Regions from separate parts of the Niveispirillum sp. BGYR6 genome, predicted to be linked through region 3. Evidence: riboswitches for the same ligand, from Rfam matches in the RefSeq annotation. Region 3 holds a riboswitch; each other region holds the start of a gene.
What was found. A riboswitch is a leader RNA that binds a small molecule or an ion and turns the genes downstream of it on or off. The one in region 3 is predicted to bind cobalamin.
Positions count from the first base shown of each region.

Region 1: another riboswitch for cobalamin. It lies ahead of PCJ49_RS14350 (TonB-dependent receptor); the one in region 3 lies ahead of PCJ49_RS01305 (HupE/UreJ family protein).
Region 2: another riboswitch for cobalamin. It lies ahead of PCJ49_RS07645 (TonB-dependent receptor); the one in region 3 lies ahead of PCJ49_RS01305 (HupE/UreJ family protein).

Region 1 is NZ_JANLNL010000006.1:76,378-80,803, forward strand. It holds gene PCJ49_RS14345 (methyl-accepting chemotaxis protein) at 1-2,057, opposite strand, end outside; cobalamin riboswitch at 2,264-2,465, shown strand; gene PCJ49_RS14350 (TonB-dependent receptor) at 2,638-4,426, shown strand, end outside.
Region 2 is NZ_JANLNL010000002.1:781,125-785,550, reverse strand. It holds gene PCJ49_RS07645 (TonB-dependent receptor) at 1-1,722, opposite strand, end outside; cobalamin riboswitch at 2,048-2,303, opposite strand; gene PCJ49_RS07640 (glycosyltransferase family 1 protein) at 2,375-3,403, opposite strand; gene PCJ49_RS07635 (UDP-2,3-diacylglucosamine diphosphatase) at 3,400-4,185, opposite strand.
Region 3 is NZ_JANLNL010000001.1:306,099-310,524, forward strand. It holds gene cobW (cobalamin biosynthesis protein CobW) at 3-1,037, opposite strand; gene PCJ49_RS01300 (DUF1636 domain-containing protein) at 1,050-1,466, opposite strand; cobalamin riboswitch at 1,583-1,828, opposite strand; cobalamin riboswitch at 1,874-2,096, shown strand; gene PCJ49_RS01305 (HupE/UreJ family protein) at 2,132-2,749, shown strand; gene PCJ49_RS01310 (ATP-binding cassette domain-containing protein) at 3,045-3,707, shown strand; gene PCJ49_RS01315 (ABC transporter permease) at 3,704-4,426, shown strand, end outside.

The DNA.
Region 1 (4,426 bases), on a different contig from region 3:
AGGAAGCCGTGGGTTTCCCCATCCGCCTGGGTGGCGTGCCCACGCACATCGGTGGCGCTGCTCAACGCCATGGCCGCGGCCTCCGTCACCTGCACCACCCTGTCGGCAATACCCTGGATGGCGCGCGAGGCATCATCGGTGCCGCGTGATGCCTCCGTCACATTGCGCGCAATCTCCTGCGTTGCCGCCGTCTGTTCCTCCACGGCACCGGCAATGGCGGTGGAGGTCTCATTAATCGACCGGATGGTGGCGGCAATGCCCTGGATGGCTTTCACGGCTTCGCCGGAACTGCTGCGGATATTGGCCACCAGTTCGGCGATTTCCTCCGTCGCCTTGGCGGTCTGGGTCGCCAGATTCTTCACCTCTGCCGCCACCACGGCAAAGCCCTTGCCGGCCTCTCCCGCGCGCGCCGCCTCAATGGTAGCATTCAGCGCCAACAGGTTGGTCTGGCTGGCAATTTCCGAAATCAGCCCGACCACGGCACCGATGCGGTCGGCGCTCTGGTTCAGGGCGTCCACCGTCTCGGTGGCGGCACCCGCTTCGTCGGCGGCCCGCGCGGCCACGCCGGCCGACATCTGCACCTGATTGCCGATTTCAGCGATGGAGGCGCGCAGTTCTTCTGCCGCCGCCGCCACCGTCTGCACGTTGGAGGCGGCTTCCATCACGGCGGCGGCCCCCAGCGCGGCACTGTGCTGGGTGGCGTTGCAATCGCTGGACATCAGGTTGGATTGGTCGACCAACTGGCCGGCAGCTTCATTCACCTGTCGCAGCAGGGCGCCCACCTCCCGTTCGAACTGGTCGGCCAGGGCCAGCCGGTCGCTGCGCTGACGTTCAGCCATTTCCTCTTCCCGTCGGGTGGCGGCTTCCCGCAGGCGCTCGGCCTCTGCCAACCCATCCCGGAAACCCCGCAATGCCTTGGCCATCTGGCCGATTTCGTCACCATTGCCCTGGCAGGGGATTTCTGATCCCAGATCACCCTTGGCCATGCGGCCCATGGATTGGGTCAGGTTCAGGATAGGGGTGGCCAGTCCGTGGCCCAGCCAGGCGAAGGCTGCCGCCGCCAATCCCACCAGCACCAGCCCGGTCAACACCATCGGCAGCACATTGTCCCATACCGCCTGGGTCACCACGGCGGTGGGTACCGTCACCAGCACGCTCCACTGTTCGGCGGCACCGGCAAAACGGATGGGCAGGGCCACCGCGATACGGTCCACCCCGTCCAGGGTCAGCCGGGCCGTGGCCGGTCGGCCGTTGCCGGCCGCTTCCGCCAGAAGCGGGGCGAGGCCCGGCGTCTCCACCTTGGCGTTCAGCTTGTCGGCCGCCGGATGCACCACCCAATGGTTGTTATGGGCGATCAGCCGCACATCACCCACGCCCATCGGCCGAAAGCTGGCGAACTGCTTTTGCAAGGCGGTCAGTGCCAGATCGGTGGTGGTGATACCCACCGCCTTGCCCTGGCGCCGGATCGGCACGCTGGCCGTCACCATCAGCACATCCTTGCCTTCCACCGGATAGATATAGGGGGCGGTCAGCAGGGTGCGGTTCTGTTCCAGCGGGTCCAGGTACCATTCCTTGATCCCGGCCTCCAGCGTCATCACCAGCACATCAATGCCCACACCCCCACCGCTCTTGCGGAAGAAATAGGGCACGAAGCGCCCCTTGGCATCGGCGCCCGGTGTGCCCAGCTGGCCGGCATCATTGCCATCCAGCCCGTCGGGCTCAAAGGCGATTGTGACGCCGACAATGCCCGGATTGGCATTCACCATCCCCATGGCCTGGGCCGACAACATCTCCCGCGACGGGCGGGCCGAATCCAGCGCCCCTTCCACGAAGCCATTGATCAAATTGGCATTGTGCAGTGCTTGATTGATGATGTCGGCGGCAATCAGCCCATACTGTTGGCTGTTTTCCTGTACCGTCTCTTCCACCCGGTGTTTGGTGTCCTGGTAGGTCAAATATCCTGTGACACCGATCAGGCTGGCCCCCAGCAACAGGCAGACAGCGATGCCTGAAACGACCAGGCGCGCTTTCAGGGATGACTTGAGCAATGTGAGCATCACCATTTCGTCTCCTGCGCACAAGGTGGGAGAAACGGGGTGTTGGATTGTTCCGCATTGCAATATGTCAGCCGATTGTGACGGTCTTTGCATGGAGAGACCAGCCCCAATGCAACGTGTGCGTTTTATCTTTTGGATAGGATGCGTCGGTCGCCGCCTTGCCATGCGCGGCGGTGCGGTGGCTTGATTGCCAAGCATGACCGGCGTATGACGGCCTTATCGATGGTTCCCCCGTAACAGGGGGTGAAAAGGGAACGCGGGCAAGGGCTGGTCACAGCCTGGAGCCGCGGCTGCCCCCGCAACTGTAAGCGGCGAGCGATGCCCATCATGGCCACTGGGAAACTGGGAAGGCCGGGCGGAAGCGACGACCCGCAAGCCAGGAGACCTGCCATCGGCAATGCGTCGCGCGGCCATTGGGCGGGGTGCCCCGGTGGGACGGTTTTCCGTTTCGCGTTGGCGCTTCGGCGGTCCTGACGGGCCGGCTGGGGCGGTTTTCCGGGGCTTAGGCTCCTGTTCCCCGCTTCGCGCCGGTTCAGGCTCCGCCGGACCCAGGTTTTTGCGAAGCGGAGTGAAACCAGAAATGTCGCGTCCCTCTCTTTCCCTTTTCGGCCCGCTGTTGCTGGCTGGTCTTGCCACCCTGCCGGCGGCGGCTCAATCGGCCCCCACCACGGAGCTGGCGGAACTGGTCGTCAGCGCCAACCGTCTGCCCACAGAGGCTTCCCGCGTCGGCGCTTCTGTCGATGTCATTGACCGGGCGGAGATTGATCGCCGCCAGCAGGTGCAGGCCCTGGACCTGCTGAAGCGGCTGCCCGGCGTCTCCATCTCCCGCAATGGCGGCTTTGGGGCCACCTCCACCGTGCGGCTGCGCGGGTCGGAATCCGGCATGGTGAAGGTGCTGGTGGACGGGGTGGAGGTGAACGATGCTGCCAGCACCGGCAACGAATTCGATTTCAACAGCCTGCTGACCGGCGATATCGAGAAGATCGAGGTGCTGAAAGGCCCGCAGAGCGCGCTTTATGGCAATGACGCCATGGGCGGCGTCATCAATATCATCACCCGCCAGGGCAGTGGTGCCCCCCGCGTCACGGCGCTGGCGGAGGCCGGTTCCTATGGCACCTTCCGCCAGCAGGCAGGGATCAGCGGGGCCAGCAACGGCACTTCCTATGCGCTGAACGCCTCCAACCTGCATACCGATGGCTTCTCGCGCACCTTTATCGGGCCGGAGAAGGATGGCAGCGATGCCCGCGCCGTCAGCGGCAAGCTGGCGGTGCAGGCCAATGAGGTGCTGCGCTTCGATGTCAGCGGCGGCTGGTCCTGGCTGGATAGCGATTACGATCCGTTCGGCGCCGATGGTGCCGCCTCCCAGGAAAAGGAAATGTGGCAGGGCCGCGCTGCCGCCGACCTCTCCCTGTTGGATGGCCGCTTCACCAACAATTTTGCCGCCTCCATCGCCAGCACCCAGCGTGATTTCGACGAGCCGACGGGCTGGTACATGAAATCCACCTTCGACAGCCGGCGGGAGGCGCTGGATTACCAGGGCAACCTGCATCTGGGCCGCGATGTCGCCACCTTCGGCCTGTCGGTGGATAGCGAAACCGCCAAGACCACCAATACCACCGCCTTCGGTCTGGAACCCGGCATCGATGACAAGGTGACCACCAAATCGGCCTTCCTGCAATATCAGGCCGAACTGCTGGATAACCTGACCGTCACCGCCGGCGGCCGGGTGGATGATCACGACGCCTTTGGCTCCAAGGCAACCTACCGGCTGACCGGCGCCTATCAGGTACCGCAGAGCGGCACCATCCTGCGCGCGTCTTATGGCACGGCCCACAAGGCACCGACGCTCTATCAGCTTTACGAGCCCAGCTATGGCAATGCCAAGCTGCGGCCGGAGGAAGCCAAGGGCATGGATGCCGGCATTGAACAGCCCTTGCTGGATGGCAAGGTGACGCTAGGGGCCAGCCTGTTCCGCAACCTGTATGACAATCTCATCGGCTTTACCTCGGCCTATGTGAATGTCGCCAAGGCACGGACGCAAGGGGTGGAACTGACCTTCCAGGCCCGTCCGGTGGAAAGCCTGCTGCTGTCCGCCAACTATACCTATCTGGATGCCACCGACCGGGTGACCGGTCGGGATCTGCCGCGCCGGCCGCACCATACCGTCAATGCCAGCATTGACTGGAACGTCACCGATGCGCTGATGCTGGGCACGGCCCTGCGCTATACCGGCAAACAGCTGGATACGGCATCCGCCCGCAGCGCCACGCTGGACAGTTCCACCGTGCTGGATGCCACCGTGCGCTGGCAGGCCTGGGAGCAGGTCAGCCTGTTCGGCCGCATCGATAATGTGCTGGATGCGGATTATC
Region 2 (4,426 bases), on a different contig from region 3:
TACCGCCAGATCGGCACCGAAAAGCCGGTCGACCGGTTGATAGGAGATACCGGCCTTGGCGAAATCCGTCGGGATGCGGTCGCGTTGCTGGTCGGACCCCTGGTTGCGGGAGCGGGTATGGGTATAGCTGGCATCCAGCCGCCAATCCGTATCCGGCTGCCAGCCGACCTGGAACTCCCCGCCGCGCACCTGCACCTTGCGGTCTTCATTGATGTAAATCCCGTCCGGGAAGGCGGGGTTGCTGTAGCTGTCGGTGATCAGGTTATTGATGCGGCGGGCAAAGCCGGTCACCTGCCAGGTGATCCGGCCCGCCGTTTCCAGCGCACCGCCCAGCGACAGGTTAGCGGACAGGCTGCGCTCGGGGGCCAGCTTCGGGTTACCGCGTGCGCAGCAGGGATCAACCGCGAATAATTGTTCAGCACTGGGCAACAGGAAGGAGGTGCCGCCCACCCCCTCCAGATAAAGCGCCTCGCTGAAATCATAGCGGCCGCTGACATTCCACACCGTGCTGTCGGCGGCATCGGTGTGGTTATAGCGGACGCCGGCCGCCAGCTTCAGATCGCTGGAGAGATCATCATTGCTGCGGATTTGCAGGATGCCGGCATGAACCTGTTCGGTTTTGCCAGCGATCAGCAGTACATCATCGCGGCCATGGAAATTCTGGAAATCATAGCCCAGCAGGTAATCCACGCCGCGATGCAGGGCCAGTTTCAGCACCCCGTTCACCCCGTAATCCCGATAGCCCCAATAGGTGCCGGGCGGGTTGATCACCACTGGCGGGCCGCCGGTCAGGCTGTTCTGGATATTGGCGTATTTCGTATCCCAATCATGGAAATAGCCTTTCAGGAAGAACTGGGCGATGCCGGTCGGCGTGTAATCCAGCCGCAGGCTGGCAATCTCCTCGTCCCGGTCATTGTAATTCAGCAAGGTGCGGGCCGGGGTGGCGAAATCCACCTTGGCGTCGGTATGCTGATAGGACAGTTCCAGCGACAGGTCTTCGGCCAGTTCCGTGCCATATTTCAGCCCGGCGGAGCGGACATCAAAGCCGCGGTCGCGCTGGGTGGCGCTGGGCTGCATCACCGTATAGGGGCGATAGCCCTCCGCCTTTTCCTTGGTGGCGTAAAGCACCAGCTTATGCGCATCAATGCGGCCCCGGACATAGCCATCCAGATGATAGGTGCCGCGCGTGTCAAAGCCGATATTGGCCTGCCCGTCCGGCGTGTCGCTGAAGCCGCGCGTCACCACATTGATGGCGCCGGCGGCGGCCTGGGTGCCGAAGAACAGGCTTTGCCCGCCCTTCAGCACCTCGATCCGTTCCACCATGCTGGCCGGCAGCGTGTCGGCCGGCGTGGTGGTGCCGTAAAGCCGGTTATTGATGCGCACCCCATCCACCAGCCACAGCACATCCTGGGTGCGCGACCCCTGCAGCGAGATATCGAGATAGGAGAAGGGGCCGGAATGCGGCATCAGGTAAAGGCCGGGGGTCAGCATCTGCAGGGCCTGGGAAACATCGCGGAAGCCCCCTTCCTTGATCTGCCGTTCGCCGATGATTTCAAGATCACTGCCATAGGCGGCCAGTTCCTGGGGCAGCGTTTCCTCCAGCGAACGGCCGGTGACGATGATTTCCTCGGTCGGCGCCATCTCCACGGTGGCAGCGGCGGGCAGGGTGGTGAGACCGGCCAGGGCCATCAGGGCCAGCCGGGATACCTGGTTATTTGTCATTGGTTCCCCACAATGCATGAGCGCGATCATTCAGTTGCCGTAACATTCGCTCCCGTCCGCGGGAGTTAATTACTGTTCCGAAACTGTTACAGATCGCGTTCCCGGCACTGTTTCGCCGCGCGGGTCCAAGCCCCGACGACAGCCCCGTCTGGCGACACTGCAACAGGGCAGGGGGCATCTCGCCGGCAGGCGAACAGGCGCGCGCCAGCGGTCGGACGCGCCTGTTGCCAGGCACCCGTCGGCACGTTCCGATGCGGCCCCCGCCGCTCGGTCGTCGCTCAAGACGAGAGTGAACCCGTGCCCCGGCCAACCCCTGAGCCAAAGCAGAGAGCGACACAGCGCCGGTCGGTCTCCTGGCTCGCGGGTCATCGCCTGACAGACACCTTCCCAGGCATGGCCCCTTTCAGGGGGTGCCCAGTGGCTGCGGGGTTGCGGCCCCGCCCGTCTGTCACGCTCGCCGCTTACAGTTACAGGGATAGCCGCAGATTTGGGTCAGATGACCCGCACTGTGTTCCCGGTACCGGCGTGTTGATGGTTGGTGGCATGAAAGGTTAAGCGCCACCGGCTTTAGGCATAACCGAATCAAAACGGGCCGGCAACGGCAGATTATGCCGCGCCGGCCCGTGATGGCGTGAGCCAAGGCGGATCGCGATCAAGCCGCCTGATCGGCCAAGCCTTCCGGCGTGAAGGGGCGCAGGTTGGCCAGGAACTGGCGGGCACAGGCCTGCCAGGAGAAGGTCAGCGCATGGTCGCGACACAGCGCGGGATCAATTTCCAGCGCCTTCAGGCAGGCGCGGCGCAGATCCGTATCCAGCACACCGGCCGGATGGCTGCCGATCACATCCAGCGGGCCGGGCACGGGGAAGGCCGCCACCGGCAGGCCGCTGGCCAGCGCCTCCAGCAGCACCAGCCCGAACGTGTCGGTGCGCGAGGGGAAGACGAAGGCATCGGCGGCGGCATAATGCCGGGCCAGCTCCTCACCATGCTTGGCGCCGACAAAGATGACGCCGGGATATTTGGCCTGCAGCTCCGCCCGCTGCGGCCCGTCGCCCACCACCACCTTGGAACCGGGCAGGTCCAGCGACAGGAACGCCTCAATATTCTTTTCCACCGCCACCCGGCCGACCGAGATGAAGACGGGGCGGGGCAGATGGTCGAACAGGCTCTTGTCGCGCGGGCGGAACAGCTCGGTATCCACCCCGCGCGACCATCGGCGAATATTGGTGAAGCCGCGCTGCACCAGATCAGCCTCAATGCTGGCGGTGGCCACCATCACCGAATGGGCTGGCGAATGGAACCGCCGCACAAAGGCATAGGAAAGGCGCAGCGGCACTGGCGCGCGATCCCGCACATATTCCGGGAAACGGGTGTGATAGGCGGTGGTAAAGGGCAGGCCGCGTTTCAGGCAGTAACGCCGGGCGGCGAAGCCCAGCGGCCCTTCGGTGGCGATATGGATGGCGTCGGGCTGGGCCGCCTCAATCATCTGCCGCACCCGCCGGCCGGGGGCCAGGGCGAGGCGGATTTCCGGATATGTCGGCATGGGGATGGTGCGGAACCGGTCGGGGGAGATCACCTCCACCCGATGGCCCAGCCGTTCCAGTTCGGCCCGCGTCGTCGTCAGGGTGCGCACGACGCCGTTGACCTGCGGATGCCAGGCATCCGTGACGATCAACAGCTTCACGCTGCCGCCTTCATCGCCGTGCGGGAGGCGACAATATCCGCCCAGCGCAGGATTTCCAGCCGCCCGTCCATGTGTTCCACCAGTGCGGTACATGATTCGACCCAGTCCCCATCATTCACATAGAGAACACCGTCCATGTCGCGCATTTCGGCATGGTGGATATGGCCGCAGATGACGCCATCCACCTGCCGCCGCCGCGCTTCGTCGGTCAGCGCGGTTTCGTAATCGCCAATGAATTCGACGGCCTTTTTGGTCTTGTGCTTCAGATAGGCTGACAGCGACCAGTAGGGGAAACCCAGCTTGCGGCGAACCTTGTTCACTGCCGTGTTCAGCCACAGCAGGAAGGTGTAGGCACTGTCGCCGACAAAGGCCAACCACTTGGCATAGCGCACCACGGCGTCGAACTGGTCGCCATGGATCACCAGATAGCGCTTGCCGTCGGCGGCCTCGTGGATGGTGTCTTCCAGGATGGTGACGCCGCCGAACTGCAGCCCGACAAATTCCCGGAAAGCCTCATCATGGTTGCCGGGCACCAGGATCACCTGGGTGCCCTTGCGGGCGCGGCGCAGCACCTTCTGCACCACGTCATTATGCGCCTGTGGCCAGTACCAGCTTTTCTTCAGCCGCCAGCCATCGACGATATCGCCGACCAGATAGAGACGATCCGACTCGGTATGTTTCAGGAAATCCAGCAGCATTTCCGCCTGGCACCCGCGGGTGCCCAGGTGAATGTCGGAAAGCCAGATCGTCCGGTAACGCTTGACGTCTTCGTCGCCCAGCATGACTGCCCCCATGGCCGGTCAACCCCAATCCCCCACCCCGATAAACCGTCTCATCCACATATTGTTATTGTCATGGCTTAAGACTATCTATCGACAGCTTGCTGGTTCTATATCGGCACTCCGGGCGATTGACCACCATATGAGCGGTGAAGAACCTCATGTTATTCAAATCTTCTTCGGACAGTCATGATGAATACATGATCCATTCATCCGATCGTCATAATGGGGCGGCTTTGCCTGT
Region 3 (4,426 bases):
GATCAGCCGGCCAGAAGGGCGGCCACGGCAGCGCGGTCAAACCCGTGCAGCCCGATGGCGACCAGTTTGCCCTGCCGTTCCTCAAACTTCTCCCACAGCCGGTCATAATATTGGTTCACCCGGCCCCCCACCGCCTGCACGGCCAGCCGCATCGGCTTGCCGGCCACGGCGACATGGCCCTTCACCCGCAGAATGCCATGGTCACGGGCCAGCGCCTCAATCCGGGCGGTCAGAGCGGCGGCATCGGCCAGCGGCGGCACGGGCACGACCACGCTGTCGAAATCATCATGATCATGGTCTTCTTCCGCGTCATGATGGGTGCGGCGGTTTTCGATATCCTGCTCCGTCGCCAGCCCCAGGCCCAGCAGCAGGTCAGGCGAAACCCTTCCTTCCACGGCAGGGATGATGCCGACACCGCGCGGCAGGGCGCGTTCCACGGCGGCACGGGCGCGGGCCTGGCCCGCCGCGTCCAGCAAATCATCCTTGGTCAGCACCACCAGATCGGCACAGGCAATCTGGTCGCCAAACACCTCTTCCAGCGGGTTGTCATGGTCCAGCGCCGGGTCGGCGGCGCGCTGGCTTTCCAGGGCGGCCAGATCGCCGGCCACCTGACCATCGGCCAGGGCAGCACCATCCACCACGGCCACCACGGCATCCACCGTCACCCTGCCCTTGATCGCCGGCCAGTTGAAGGCCTGCACCAGCGGTTTGGGCAGGGCCAGACCGCTGGTTTCAATCAGGATATGCTCGACCGCCGGCTGGCGGGACAGCAGCACATCCAGCGTGGGCGCAAAATCATCGGCCACGGTGCAGCACAGGCAGCCATTGGCCAGTTCGACGATATTTTCATCCGGGCAGGTCTCATCCCCACAGCCCTTCAACAGCGCACCATCCACGCCGACATCGCCGAATTCATTGACGATCACCGCCAGCCGCCGCCCGCCGGCATTGCCCAGCAGGTGGCGCACCAGGGTGGTTTTGCCGGCACCCAGAAAGCCGGTGATGATGGTGCAGGGCACCTTGTTGAGATTGCTCATGGTTTTGGACTTTCAACCGGCAGCGATGGGGGCGGGGAAGGCGGGCAGGCGGGCGATCAGCCCCTTTTTCAGGGCGGGCGGACGGGTGCGCCAGGGCAGCAACCCATCCTGCGATTCCGCCAGCAGCCGGGCGGCGGCCAGCAGGTCGGCGGGGCCGCTGGCCGGGTCAATCTCCCCGAACAGATATTGCCAGCGCCCGGCACATTGCAGCGCGGCCGACGGGCCACGGTTGCAGTTGCCCAGGCAATCCACCACCTGCACCGCCACGTCATTGGGCTGGCTGTCGCACAGGCCGCGCGCCAGCACGGCCCCCGGTCGTTGGTCGGGGGCCAAGTCCGGCGGCGCATCAGGCCCCCGGCAGGAACGGCAGACGGACACCACGGGCCGAACCGGCCCGGCATCTGCTGCAATCATCATCTGGTCGGTCATCTTCCCCGTATCCGGCCGTTCTTTCCAGGGATGCCGGACAGGGAAGCACCGCGATCAAGGCGGCTCCATCGGCGCAGGCAGAAAGCTGGCCGACCGGCACCGGGGCACCCCGCCCGAAACCGTCCCTGACGCGCGGCAGGTCTCCTGGCTCATGGGTCATCACCTGTTCCGCCTTCCCGGTTCCGGTAAAGAACCAGTGGCCTGGATGAAACAGGCTCGCCACACACAGTTGCGGGGGCAGCCACGGTCGCCGATGTGCCCGTCCCGCTTATCGGATTGGGCAAAACATCAGGTCCGTGTTCCCTTTTAACGCCGACCGGGTTGCACAGGCCCGGCCGACGACCGGCGCAATTGGCAATAGACCGGATGGCAGAGGCGCTTGTCAATCATCCCGGCTTGGCCCCATAGTGGCGGCGCATTCCAACGGTTGCCGGATTCAATACCGGCATGAAAAGGGAACGCGGTCGGCCGGACCCCATCCGGTTACAAGCCGCGGCTGCCCCCGCAACTGTGTGCGGCGAGCGTTCGGTCCATTCAGGCCACTGGTTTTCATGCTTGAAAACCGGGAAGGCGGACCTGACGCGCCATCAGCCGCAAGCCAGGAGACCTGCCGCTGGAACCATAGCCGCAACCGTCCTCGGAGGGAGGACGTAAGAGGAGGAAGTATGTCGTTTCAATTCCGCTGCACCGCTGGCTGCGGTGCCGCCCTGGCGGCCAGCCTGATCGCCACGCTGCCGGCCCATGCCCATCACATGATGGATGGCAAGCTGCCGGCCACCTTCATGCAGGGGCTGCTGTCCGGCCTGGGCCATCCGGTGATCGGGCTGGACCATCTGGCCTTCACCCTGGCCGCCGGTCTGGCCGTGGCCGCCGCCGGCCTGCCGCTGCTGCTGCCGGTGCTGTTCGTTGCGATCTCCTGCATTGGCGTGGGGCTGCATGTGGCGGGTGTCAACCTGCCGGCATCCGAACTGCTGGTGGCGCTGTCGGTGCTGACGGCCGGCAGTGTGATTGCCAGCGGGCGCAAGCTGCCGGTCGCATTCTGGGCCGCCTTGTTCGCCTTTGCCGGCCTGTTCCATGGCTATGCCTATGGCGAGTCGATCTATGGTGCGGAGGCGACGCCGATTGCGTCATATCTGCTGGGTCTCGCGGTGATTCAGTCCCTCATTGCCGTGGGGGCGGCGCTGGCCCTGCGCAACCGCGCCTGGATCGCCGGCCTGTTCCCGCGTTTGGCGGGCGGTTTGGTGGCCCTGGTCGGGCTGGCGGTGCTGGCGACGCAGGTTTGAAAAACTGTTCCAGTATTTTGTGTGTCAGCGCTTCCTCCCCGTCATCCCGGCGAAAGCCGGGACCTAGGGCCACAAGATCGACGTCAACGCCTGTTGATTGATCCGGCTGAAAGGTGGGGCGCGTTGCCCCTGGGTCCCGGCTTGCGCCGGGATGACGGGGAAGGGGTGAACGGATATGTCACTCAAGGCCGGGCCGCTCCCATAGCGCCCGGCCTTTTCTGTCGCATTGTTTTGTTATGTTATAATGTATAAATCGAAGCGAGTTTACCCACGGCAAGGCGGGAGAGCGGTGGCCATGGCCGATGCCCTGATCGAAATTGACAATCTGCGCCATTCCATTGGCGGGCGGGATATCCTGTCTGTTCCGGCGCTGCATCTGGCCAAGGGGCAGCATGGTCTGCTGCTGGGCCCCAGCGGCAGCGGCAAGACCACGCTGCTGAACCTGCTGGCGGGGCTGTTGCCGGTGATGGCGGGCAGTTTCAAGCTGCTGGGCCAGGATATGCGCCAGTTGGGCCCCGCGGGGCTGGATCGGTTACGGGCCCAGCATATCGGCATCGTTTTCCAGCAACTTCATTTGATCGAGGCGGTGACCATCGCCGACAATCTGCGGCTGGCCCAGACGCTGGCCGGTCATGCGGTGGATGAGGCGGTGATCAAGGAACTGCTCTCCCGCGTCGGGCTGGGGGACCGGGCCAAGGCCCGCCCGTCCGACCTGTCGCAGGGGGAACGCCAGCGGGTGGCGGTGGCCCGCGCCCTGGTAAACCGCCCGGCCCTGCTGCTGGCGGACGAGCCGACCAGCGCGCTGGATGATGAGAATTGCGCCGCCGCCCTGGACCTGCTGTTGCAGCAGGCCGATCTGAGCGGTGCCACCCTGCTGATCGCCACGCATGACCAGCGGTTGACGGTGCGGGTGCCGGTGGCCCTGCGCCTGACCAAGCCGGAAGGGATGGCAGCATGAACATGCTCACCCTCAGCCTGGCCTATCTGCGCCAGCGGGCGCTGACCAGCCTGTTGAACCTGCTGCTGCTGGCCCTGGGTGTGGCCACCATCAGCTTTCTGTTGATGCTGGACCGGCGGATCGAGGATCGGTTGGCCCGCGATGTCGCCGGTTTCGACATGGTGGTGGGGGCCAAGGGCAGCCCGCTGCAACTGGTGATGTCCGCCCTGCTGCATATCGATACGCCGACGGGCAATGTGCCGCTGTCGGCGCTGGACACCCTGCGTGCCAACCGGCTGGTGCGCGAAGTGGTGCCGGTGGCGCTGGGCGATAATTACCAGGGCTATCGCATCGTCGGCACGGAACCCGCCTATATCGACCATTATGGCGGCAAGCTGGCCCAGGGTCAGCTCTTCGCCCAGCCGATGGAAGCCGTGCTGGGGGCCACGGCGGCGGCCACAGCCGGCCTGAAAATTGGCGACAGCTTTGCCGGCAGCCACGGCCTGACGGCGGGTGGGGAGGTGCATTCCTTTGCCCCCTACAAGGTGGTGGGCATTCTGGCCCCCACCGGCAGTGTGCTGGACCGGCTGGTGCTGACCCCGGTGGCCAGTGTCTGGGCCGTGCATGAGCATCACCACCATCATCATCATGATGGCGATGATCATGACGAGGATGGGGACGCCGATGGCGATCATGACCATGATCACGACCATGCCATGGCCGGGGCGGATCATGATGAA